DNA from 3 places in the Streptomyces sp. Y309 genome. Region 1 is predicted to be linked to each of the others. Evidence: riboswitches for the same ligand, from Rfam matches in the RefSeq annotation. Region 1 holds a riboswitch; each other region holds the start of a gene.
The links. Region 1 has a riboswitch for cobalamin ahead of AC0KTA_RS01600 (CoA-acylating methylmalonate-semialdehyde dehydrogenase). Riboswitches for the same ligand answer to the same signal wherever they lie in the genome.

Region 2: another riboswitch for cobalamin. It lies ahead of AC0KTA_RS29865 (cobalamin biosynthesis protein); the one in region 1 lies ahead of AC0KTA_RS01600 (CoA-acylating methylmalonate-semialdehyde dehydrogenase).
Region 3: another riboswitch for cobalamin. It lies ahead of AC0KTA_RS26970 (prenyltransferase/squalene oxidase repeat-containing protein); the one in region 1 lies ahead of AC0KTA_RS01600 (CoA-acylating methylmalonate-semialdehyde dehydrogenase).

What each region holds. Positions count from the first base shown of each region.
Region 1 is NZ_CM160048.1:374,357-377,621, reverse strand. It holds gene AC0KTA_RS01605 (serine/threonine-protein kinase) at 1-813, opposite strand, end outside; cobalamin riboswitch at 950-1,128, shown strand; gene AC0KTA_RS01600 (CoA-acylating methylmalonate-semialdehyde dehydrogenase) at 1,382-2,881, shown strand; gene AC0KTA_RS01595 (acyl-CoA dehydrogenase family protein) at 2,890-3,265, shown strand, end outside.
Region 2 is NZ_CM160048.1:7,206,169-7,209,433, reverse strand. It holds gene AC0KTA_RS29875 (inorganic phosphate transporter) at 141-1,469, shown strand; gene AC0KTA_RS29870 (hypothetical protein) at 1,482-1,718, shown strand; cobalamin riboswitch at 1,918-2,044, shown strand; partial or broken gene AC0KTA_RS29865 (cobalamin biosynthesis protein) at 2,167-3,099, shown strand.
Region 3 is NZ_CM160048.1:6,540,173-6,543,437, reverse strand. It holds gene AC0KTA_RS26980 (MBL fold metallo-hydrolase) at 1-262, shown strand, start outside; gene AC0KTA_RS26975 (SDR family oxidoreductase) at 276-1,145, opposite strand; cobalamin riboswitch at 1,297-1,446, shown strand; gene AC0KTA_RS26970 (prenyltransferase/squalene oxidase repeat-containing protein) at 1,547-2,785, shown strand; gene AC0KTA_RS26965 (SCO2322 family protein) at 2,782-3,265, shown strand, end outside.

The DNA of each region.
Region 1 (3,265 bases):
GATCTCTTCGAGGAGCTGGGCCGGACTCGGCCGCTCGCTCGGGTCCTTGGCCAGGCAACGGGTGACGACGGGGCGGATCCTCTCCGGGAGCCCGCTGAGATCGGGGTCGGTGTGCACCACGTTGTACAGGGTCTGCGGCGTGGACGGCCCGGCGAACGGGCACTTGCCCGTGCACGCCATCACCAGCACCGTCCCCAGGGAGAACACATCGCTGGCCGAGCCGAGCGGCTGCCCTTGGGCCTGCTCCGGGGACATGAAGCCGGGGGAGCCGACCAGCCAGCCCGAGTGGGTCAGCTCGGTGCCGCCTTCGCTGTCGGTCGCCCGTGCGATGCCGAAGTCGATCACCCTGGGGCCGTCGTCGGCGAGCAGCACATTGGACGGCTTCAGATCCCGGTGCACAAGGCCGGCCCGGTGGATGTCGAGCAGGGCGGAGGCCAGCCCCGCGGCCATGCGCAGCACCGCTTCCTCCGGCAGCGCGCCGAGGGCCGTCACCGCTTGCTGAAGCGAAGGGCCCGGGACGAACTCCGATGTCAGCCACGGCTCGGGCGCGTCGGCGTCGGCGTCGATCACCGCCGAGGTGTACGCGCCGGACACCTTGCGGGAGGCGTCCACCTCGCGGCGGAACCGGGCCCGGAAGCCGTCGTCCTCGACGAACTGGCTGCGCACCTGCTTCAGCGCGACGAGTCGGCCGTCCGGGGCGCTGCTCAGCAAGACGCGCCCCATCCCGCCGCGGCCCAGCTCCGCGATGGTCCGATAGCGCCCGACTTCCTCTGGATCACTCGCTGTTAATCGCTCCACTGTGTCCCCTCGCATCGGACAGGCCGCTCAACGGACCGGACGAACCAACGGAGAGAGAGTGTGAAGCGTCCGGTGAACCCCGGACAAGATGTCGCTGAACCTCGGAGGGCCGCGCAGTCGGGTGTGGACTTACTAGGACGTCCAAGTATATGTTCGTGGCGAAGCCCGCGGTGCAGGGAAGCCGGTGTGAATCCGGCGCGGTCCCGCCACTGTGACCGGGGAGTGCGTTCTCGCGTGCAACAACGCCACTGACGGAGAAGTCCGTCGGGAAGGCGGGAGAACGGGCGCTGATCCGGGAGTCAGGATACCGGCCGCGGGGTGTTCCGTGTTGTCCACGAGGATGGAGCAGACACGCATGGCCCCGGTGCGCACTCACGAACCCGGTGATCCGGCATTGCGAGCGACAACCGACCCCGGTGATCCGGCAATGCGAGCGACAACCCCCGCTGTCTGACGGCCCCTTCGCCGTTCGCGTCCACTTTTCCGCCCGTCGGACCGGCATGCCCGCGCATGCCCGCATGCCCCGACGGTCGGCCGGCCGCGCCCCTCCCCGGATCGCACCTGACGAAAGAGCAGGCTCCCCATGGTCCGTGAACTGACCCATTTCATCGGCGGCAAGCACACCCCGGGCACCTCGGGCACGCTCGCCGACGTGTACGACCCCAACACCGGCGACGTACAGGCCCGCGTCCCGCTCGCGAACCGCGCCGAGACCGAGGCCGCCATCGCCGACGCGGCGCAGGCGCAGCGCGAGTGGGGCGAGTGGAACCCGCAGCGCCGCGCCCGCGTCCTGCTGCGGTTCCTCCAGCTCGTCGACGGCGAACGCGAGTCCCTGGCGCGACTGTTGTCCGCCGAGCACGGCAAGACCGTCCCCGACGCGCACGGCGACCTCCAGCGCGGCCTGGAGGTCGTGGAGTTCGCCGCGGGCATCCCGCACCTGCTCAAGGGCGAGTTCACCGACAACGCCGGGACCGGCATCGACGTGCACTCGCTGCGCCGCCCCATCGGCGTCGTCGCCGGTATCACGCCGTTCAACTTCCCCGCGATGATTCCCCTGTGGAAGGCCGCGCCCGCCATCGCCTGCGGCAACGCCTTCATCCTGAAGCCCTCCGAACGCGACCCGTCCGTCCCGCTGCGCCTCGCCGAACTCTTCCTGGAGGCGGGCCTGCCGCCGGGCATCCTCAACGTCGTCAACGGCGGCAAGGAAGCCGTCGACACCCTCCTGGAAGACCCGCGCGTCGAGGCGCTCGGCTTCGTCGGCTCGACGCCGGTCGCCGCGCACATCTACGCCACCGCCGCCGCCCACGGCAAGCGCGCCCAGTGCTTCGGCGGCGCCAAGAACCACATGATCGTGATGCCGGACGCCGACCTCGACCAGGCCGTGGACGCCCTGATCGGCGCCGGCTACGGCTCGGCGGGCGAGCGCTGCATGGCGATCTCGGTGGCCGTGCCGGTCGGCGAGGCCACCGCCGACGCCCTGGTGGCCCGCCTCAGGGACCGCATCGGCGCGCTGCGCATCGGCCGCTCCGACGACGCCGATGCCGACTTCGGCCCGCTCGTCAGCCGCGACGCCGTCGACCGGGTCCGCGGTTGCGTGGACCTGGGCGTCGAGGAGGGCGCCGAACTCGTCGTCGACGGACGGGACTTCACGCTCCCCGGCCACGAGGGCGGATTCTTCGCGGGCGCCTCCCTCTTCGACCGCGTCACCACCGACATGCGGATCTACCAGGAGGAGATCTTCGGCCCGGTCCTGTCCGTCGTACGCGCCGCCGACTACGAAGAGGCGCTGCGGCTGCCCACCGAGCACCCGTACGGCAACGGCGTCGCGCTCTTCACGCGCGACGGCGACACCGCCCGCGACTTCACCCGGCGCGTCGACACCGGCATGGTCGGCGTCAACGTACCCATCCCGGTCCCTGTCGCGTACCACACCTTCGGCGGCTGGAAGCGCTCCGGATTCGGCGATCTCAACCAGCACGGCCCCGACTCGATCCGCTTCTACACCCGCACCAAGACCGTCACCTCGCGCTGGCCCTCCGGGACCAAGGAAGGCGCGTCCTTCACCCTCCCGACGATGCGGTGACCGGCGCCATGACCAGCACCCTGCTCACCGACGACCAGCTCGCCATCGTCGAGACGACCCTCGACTTCGCCCAGGAACACCTGGCCCCGCACGCGCTCGCCTGGGACCGGGACAAGCACTTCCCGGTCGAGGTGCTGCGCAAGGCCGCGGATCTCGGTCTCGGCGGCATGTACGTCGCCGAGGACGCGGGCGGCTCCGGGCTCACCCGGGCCGACGGCGTCCTCGTCTTCGAGGCCCTCGCCTCCGGCTGTCCGTCCATCGCGGGCTATCTGTCGATCCACAACATGGTCGCCTGGATGATCGACCGGTACGGCGACGAGGCCCAGCGCGCCCGCTGGCTCGCGCCGCTGACCTCCATGGACTGGCTCGGCAGCTACTGCCTCA
Region 2 (3,265 bases), 6.8 Mb from region 1:
GCCGGCCGGTGTATGCCGGAAGGATGTGGATTGGCGGCAACCCACTTCGAGTCACCGCGCAGCCCAACCCAGTTCACTTTCCGTTCACTCAGGTTGCCTACGTTCCACGAGCCACTGACGTCCAACAGAAGCCTGGGTAAATGGAACACATCACGCTTCTCCTCGGGATCGTGATCGTTACCGCTCTCGTGTTCGATTTCACGAACGGTTTCCACGACACTGCCAACGCGATGGCGACGACCATCTCGACCGGCGCTCTCAAGCCCAAGACGGCGGTGGCCATGTCCGCCGTGCTGAACCTCGTCGGAGCGTTCCTCTCCGTCGAAGTCGCCAAGACGATCTCCGGCGGCATCATCAACGAAGACGGTCTGAAGACCGAAGTGATATTCGCGGCCCTGGTGGGCGCGATCCTCTGGAATCTGCTGACCTGGCTGCTCGGCCTGCCGTCCAGCTCCTCGCACGCCCTGTTCGGCGGCCTCATCGGCGCCGCCGTGATGTCCATGGGCTGGTCGTCGGTCAACGGCGGCACCGTCGTCACCAAGGTGCTGCTCCCCGCTGTGGCCGCCCCGCTCGTCGCCGGTATCGCCGCGACGCTCGCGACCCGGCTGACGTACAAGATCAGTGGCCGCGCCGACGAGAAGGCCACCTCGAAGGGCTATCGCGCGGGCCAGATCGCCTCCGCCGGACTCGTCTCGCTCGCCCACGGCACGAACGACGCGCAGAAGACCATGGGCATCATCACGCTGGCCCTCATCACCGGCGGCGTGCTCAACCCCGGCGCGAACCCCCCGATGTGGGTCATCGTCTCGGCCGGTGTCGCCATCGCGCTCGGTACGTACCTCGGCGGCTGGCGGATCATCCGCACCATGGGCAAGGGCCTCACCGAACTGGCCCCGCCGCAGGGCTTCGCCGCGCAGACGTCCGCCGCGACCGCCATCCTCGCCTCCTCGCACATCGGCTTCTCGCTCTCCACCACCCAGGTCTGCTCCGGCGCCGTGATGGGCGCGGGCCTCGGCCGCAAGGGCGGCGTGGTCCGCTGGTCCACGGCGACGCGGATGTTCGTGGCGTGGGGCCTGACGCTGCCGGCCGCCGGCCTGGTCGGCGCGGGCGCCGAGCTCCTCACCAAGCAGGGCACCTGGGGCATCGCCACCACGGCCGCGCTCCTGATCGGCGGCTCCGCCGTCATCTGGTCGCTGTCGCGCCGCCAGCCGGTCGACCACACGAACGTCACGGCCGACAACATCGGCACCCCCGGTGCCGCCGGTGCCGACGCCGAGCCCGCGGGCGTCGTGACCACCGCCATCGCCGCCGTCACCCCACCCCCGGCGGGTCCGGTGGCCCCGGCCGCCGCCGAGGACACCACCGCCGGCGGCGACGCCGATGCCGCTGTCCGGACGACGACCCTCTCGCCCGCGTCCGCCGCGCCCGCCACGGCTGTGGCGGACTCCGCCCGGCCCGCCACGGTCTAAGGAAGAAGCAGCATGAAGATCGACTGGGCAGCTCTGGGCTCCGTCTTCGGAGTCAGCCTCGGGGTGACCGTCGCCCTCGTGGGCCTGTTCACTCTCGGCATCGTCGGCCTCTCCAAGCAGGAGCAGGCCAAGGAGGCGCGAGCGGCCGGCGGCGCCACGGCCGCGCTCCCCGCGCGCGTGGGCGCGTACGCGTGCTTCGCGCTGTGCGCGGGGGCAGTGGCGTACGGGATCTCGCTGATCGTCGCCTGACGCGGCGGCAAGTCGCCCGACGCGGCGGCACCACGTCAAACGCCCTGTGGGCGGCGAACGTTCTCTCAACGTTCGCCGCCCACAGGGCGTTCGGCATCCCTGTCGGCCGACCGTCCAACCGGCCACCATGTGTACCTCCACACACTCTCCCGTCGCAGGTCAACAGCGAGTTGACGGGCGTCGCGGGCCATGGTGGACTGCCGGAGCCAATTACGGCGGCAGGAGAGGAAGCCGGTGCGAATCCGGCGCGGTCCCGCCACTGTCACCGGGTGATCCGAACACGGTCCCCGGGAGCCAGGAACTCTCGCCGCCGGTCTCGTCGAACCAGGGCGCGGACACCCTGAGTGAGGACATATCGCCATGCGCGGCCGCCCGTTGCCGGTCCCTGCCCTGTCGCGGGTGCCATTTCCCCCGCTCACTCCGCTCGGCGTGACGGCGGGCTGACCCCATGCGTGCCGATCGCGACTTCGCGTACGGCGCCGCCGCCGGCCTCCTCGGTGACCTGCTGCTCGGCGATCCTCGCCACGGGCATCCGGTCGCCGCGTTCGGGCGGGCGGCGGGGGCCGTCGAGCGAGTGCTGTGGCGCGACCACCGGGGGTGGGGCGCGCTGCACACACTGGTGTGCGCCGGGGGCGCCGTCGGTGCCGGTGCGCTCGCCTCTCTTGCCGTACGCCGGTCCCGTGCCGCGTCCGTCGGACTGACCGCCGCCGCGACCTGGGCCGTCGTCGGGGGCACCTCCCTCGGCCGTGAGGCCCGTGCCATCGGGGGCGCGCTCGCCGCCGGGGACGTCGACGTCGCGCGGGAGCGGCTGCCGCACCTGTGCGGGCGTGATCCCGAGGCGCTGGACGCCGACGGGATCGCCCGGGCCGTGGTGGAGTCCGTCGCCGAGAACACGTCCGACGCCGTCGTGGGGGCGCTGGTGTGGGGTGCCGTCGGGGGTGTGCCGGGGCTCGTCGGGTTCCGGGCGGTCAACACGCTGGACGCGATGGTGGGGCACAAGTCCGCCAAGTACCGGCGGTACGGGTGGGCTGCCGCCCGGCTCGACGATCTGTTGGGGTGGCCCGGGGCCCGGCTCACCGCCGCCCTCGCCGTGGTCGCCGGGGGGTGCCCTCGTGGGGCGGTGCGGGCCTGGCGGGACGATGCCGCCAAGCATCCGAGTCCCAACGCGGGCGTTGTCGAGGCCTCCTTCGCGGGGGCGTTGGGGGTGCGGCTGGGGGGCACCTTGGCCTACGCAGGGCGCGTTGAGCATCGCCCCGTCCTCAACGGCGAGGGACGTGCCGTCGGCGTGGGGGACATTGAGCGGGCCGTGAAGTTGTCCCGCAGGGTTGGGTGGCTTGCCCTGGGAGTTGCGGTGGCCGTCGACCTGGCACGGGGTGGACGTGTGACCAAGGGGCACCCGGCGCGGTGGGCTGTGCCCACCCTTCCCCAAGCTCTCGGCTTCGCTCGAGCAGGGGATGCCCCACTCGCCCTGCGGGACGATTGCCCACAGCAGCAGCGGCACGAGTCGACTGGCTGCCGCCCACAGCGCCCGGAGTCGAACTCGGCGC
Region 3 (3,265 bases), 6.2 Mb from region 1:
AGCCCGGCCCCGCGTACGGGAGTTGCTCGACCATCACGAGGAGCGGCTCGCACAGCTGCTCACGCTGCTCGGTGAGCCGCGCACGCCCTGGCAGCTCGCCGAGCGCATGGAGTGGAACAGGCCCTGGGCCGACATCCCCTACGGCTCACGGAACATCGCGGTGTCGGAGGCGGAGGCCCACCTGCGGCGGCTTGTGAAGCTGGGGCGCGCGGAGGCCGTGCCGGGGAGTGATCCGGTCGTGTACGTGGCGTACGCCGCCTAGGCGGCCCGCGTCGTCACCAGCCCTCGTCCCCCCGCAGCACCGCGTCCGCTCCCCCGTCGATGAACACCACCTGGCCCGTGACGTGGGTGTTCTCCGGCGACGTCAGGTGGTCGATCAGCGGGGCGATCTGTTCCGGGTCCGCGTAGCCGTGCAGCGGCATCGGGACGGACGCGTCGGTGAGCGCGTGCAGTTCCGGGTCTTCGAGCAGGGGGCGGCTGAGCGGGGTGCGGACGATGCCGGGCGCGATCGCGTTGAGCGGGATGCCGGCGCCCGCCCAGGCGTCGGTGACCGCGGCCCGCCGCACCCAGCGGACCAGCGCCCGCTTCGCGGAGGCGTACACGAGCTGTTCCTCGCCGCGGTCGACGGCGGCCCGCGCGGCGGCGACGGCCGCCACCTCGTCGTCCGCGAGCACCGCGGCGACGATCGCCGGATCGGTCTCGTGCACGGCGGCCAGCGACGCCACGGCGAGCGCCCGCGGGTCCCGGCCCGCCGCGAGCAGCGGCCGCAGGCCCGCCAGCGTGGCGATGGCGCCGAAGCCGTTCACGCGCACGGCCACCGGGTCGAACAGGCCGACCCCCGCGCACGCCACCACCGCGTCCAGGCGGCCGCCGCCCAGCTCGGCGGCCCCCTCCACGAGCAGGGCCCGCCCCTCGGCGGTGGCCAGGTCGGCCTGGATCGCGGCGTACGCGGTGTCCCCGGCGTATCCGGTGTAGCCCGCGTCCTTGATCTCCGCGATGTCGGCGCCGATGACGCGGTGGCCCTGAGCGGCGAGGCGGCGCGCGACAGCCCGGCCGATGCCGGATGCCGCGCCGGTGACGAGACAGGTGCGGGCGCCGTCCCGCCGTCCCGGCCCCTCGGTACGTTCCGTCTCCGCACCCGCCATGCGTGCCCCCTCGGCTCCCGTGCCCCGGCCCAACTCCCGTGCCCCGGGGCCCAGGCCAACGTACGCCCGCCCGCACCGGCCTGCCAGACCGCGCCGGGGCGGCGGGGCGGGGCCGGGGGCACCCGGTGCCGGGCCCGAGGGGGCGGGATACGGGCCGGTAGAGTGGGCGGGTCGTCATCATGCGCGTACGAGGGGAAGCCGGTGGAAATCCGGCGCTGACCCGCAGCCGTGATCCGCACCTGGGTGCGGTAAGCCGGATTGCCTCGTACGCCGCATGACCGGCTCGCGTCATCGGCACGTGCCGATGGCCGGCACCGTCGAGGTATACGGAGCCCGAGCCGCCCGGTGCCCGTGCGTGCCGTGCCGCCCGGCTCCCCACAGGGAGAGGCACCCGCCGCATCATGAACGTTCGCCGCAGCGCAGCTGCCCTGGCCGTGGCCGTCGCCCTCGGCACCGCCACCGCCCCGGCCGCCCTCGCCGACGACGCGCCGCCGTCGGCGGATGCGACCGGGGGACCGCTGCCGTCCGGTCTGTACGGCAAGAAGGACCCGCAGTTCGACGGCGTGTTCCGGCAGTCGTACGCGCTGCTCGCGCAGAAGACCGTGGGCGTCACCCCGGCCGCGAAGGCCGTCGACTGGCTCACCGGCCAGCAGTGCGCGAGCGGCGGCTTCGCCGCGTACCGCGCGGACGCGACCGAGCCGTGCGGGTCCAAGACGCAGGTCGACTCGAACTCCACCGCCGCCGCGATCCAGGCGCTGCACTCCCTCGGCAACGAGTCGAACGCGGTGAAGAAGGGCCTCGACTGGCTGAAGTCCGTCCAGAACCAGGACGGCGGCTGGGGCTACAACCCGGGCCTGCCCAGCGACGCCAACTCCACCGGCATCGTGATCGGCGCGCTCGCCGCGGTCGGCGAGAAGCCCGCGTCCGTGAAGTCCCAGAAGGGCAAGTCGCCGCTCGACGCGCTGCCGAAGCTCGCCATGGACTGCGGCAAGGACGGCGGCGCGTTCGGCCTCGCCGACGCCAAGTCCGGCAAGCTCGCGCCGAACGCCGACGCCACCGCGGCCGGCGTGCTCGGCGGCCTCGGCCAGGGCCTCGTACCGGCGAAGGGGAAGACGGCCGGCTCCGCGCCGAAGTGCGCGAAGCCGGACACCGCCGAGCAGGCCGCCCGGAACGGCACCGGCTACCTGCTGCAGTCCCTCGCCAAGACCGGCCACCTCACCTCCTCCATGCCCGGCGCCAAGGACCAGCCGGACGTCGGCAACACCGCCGACGCGGTGGTCGCGCTCGCCGCCGCGGGACAGCAGGAGCAGGCGAAGAAGTCGGCCGAGTGGCTGTCGAAGAACTCCGCCGCCTGGGCCAAGGACAGCGGGCCCGCCGCCTACTCCCAGCTCGTCTTCGCGGCCCTCGCCGCGGACATGGACGTACGCGACTTCGGCGGCGCCGACCTCGTCAAGCAGCTGAACGCGCAGGGCCCGAAGCCCAAGGCCGTCGCGGAGGCCACCGCCGGGGCCAAGGAGAAGGACAAGGACCAGGACGACGGTTCCGGCGTCAGCATCTGGTGGATCGTCGGCGTCGGCCTGGTCGCGGGCGCGGGCATCGGCTTCCTGCTCAGCGGCCGCAAGAAGAAGAACCAGCTGTGAGCCGGCGCCACCCGGGGCGCGGCCGCCTCACGGTGGCCGCCCCGCTCACCGCGCTCCTGGCCCTGCTGGCCGGCGCGCTCCTCGCCGCGGGCCCCGCCCACGCCTCCGACTACCGCTACTGGTCGTTCTGGCAGCAGGGCAAGGACGGCTCGTGGGTGTACGCGACGCAGGGGCCCTCCATCGCCCGGCCCGACGACGGCGACGTGGAGGGCTTCCGGTTCGCCGTGTCCGCCAACTCCGGCAGCGCCGAGAAGCCGCGCGGCACGGCCGACTTCGACGCGATCTGCGCGAAGACTCCCGCCGAGGACGGCCGCAAGCGGGTCGCCGTCGTCATCGACTTCGGCACGCCGGCCGACGCCCCCGGCGGCGAGACGCCCCCGAAGCCGCGCACCGCGTGCGCGCGGATCGACTCCGGCGCCACCACCGCCGACGCGCTCGCCGCCGTCGCCGAGCCGCTGCGCTACAACAACGACGCGCTGC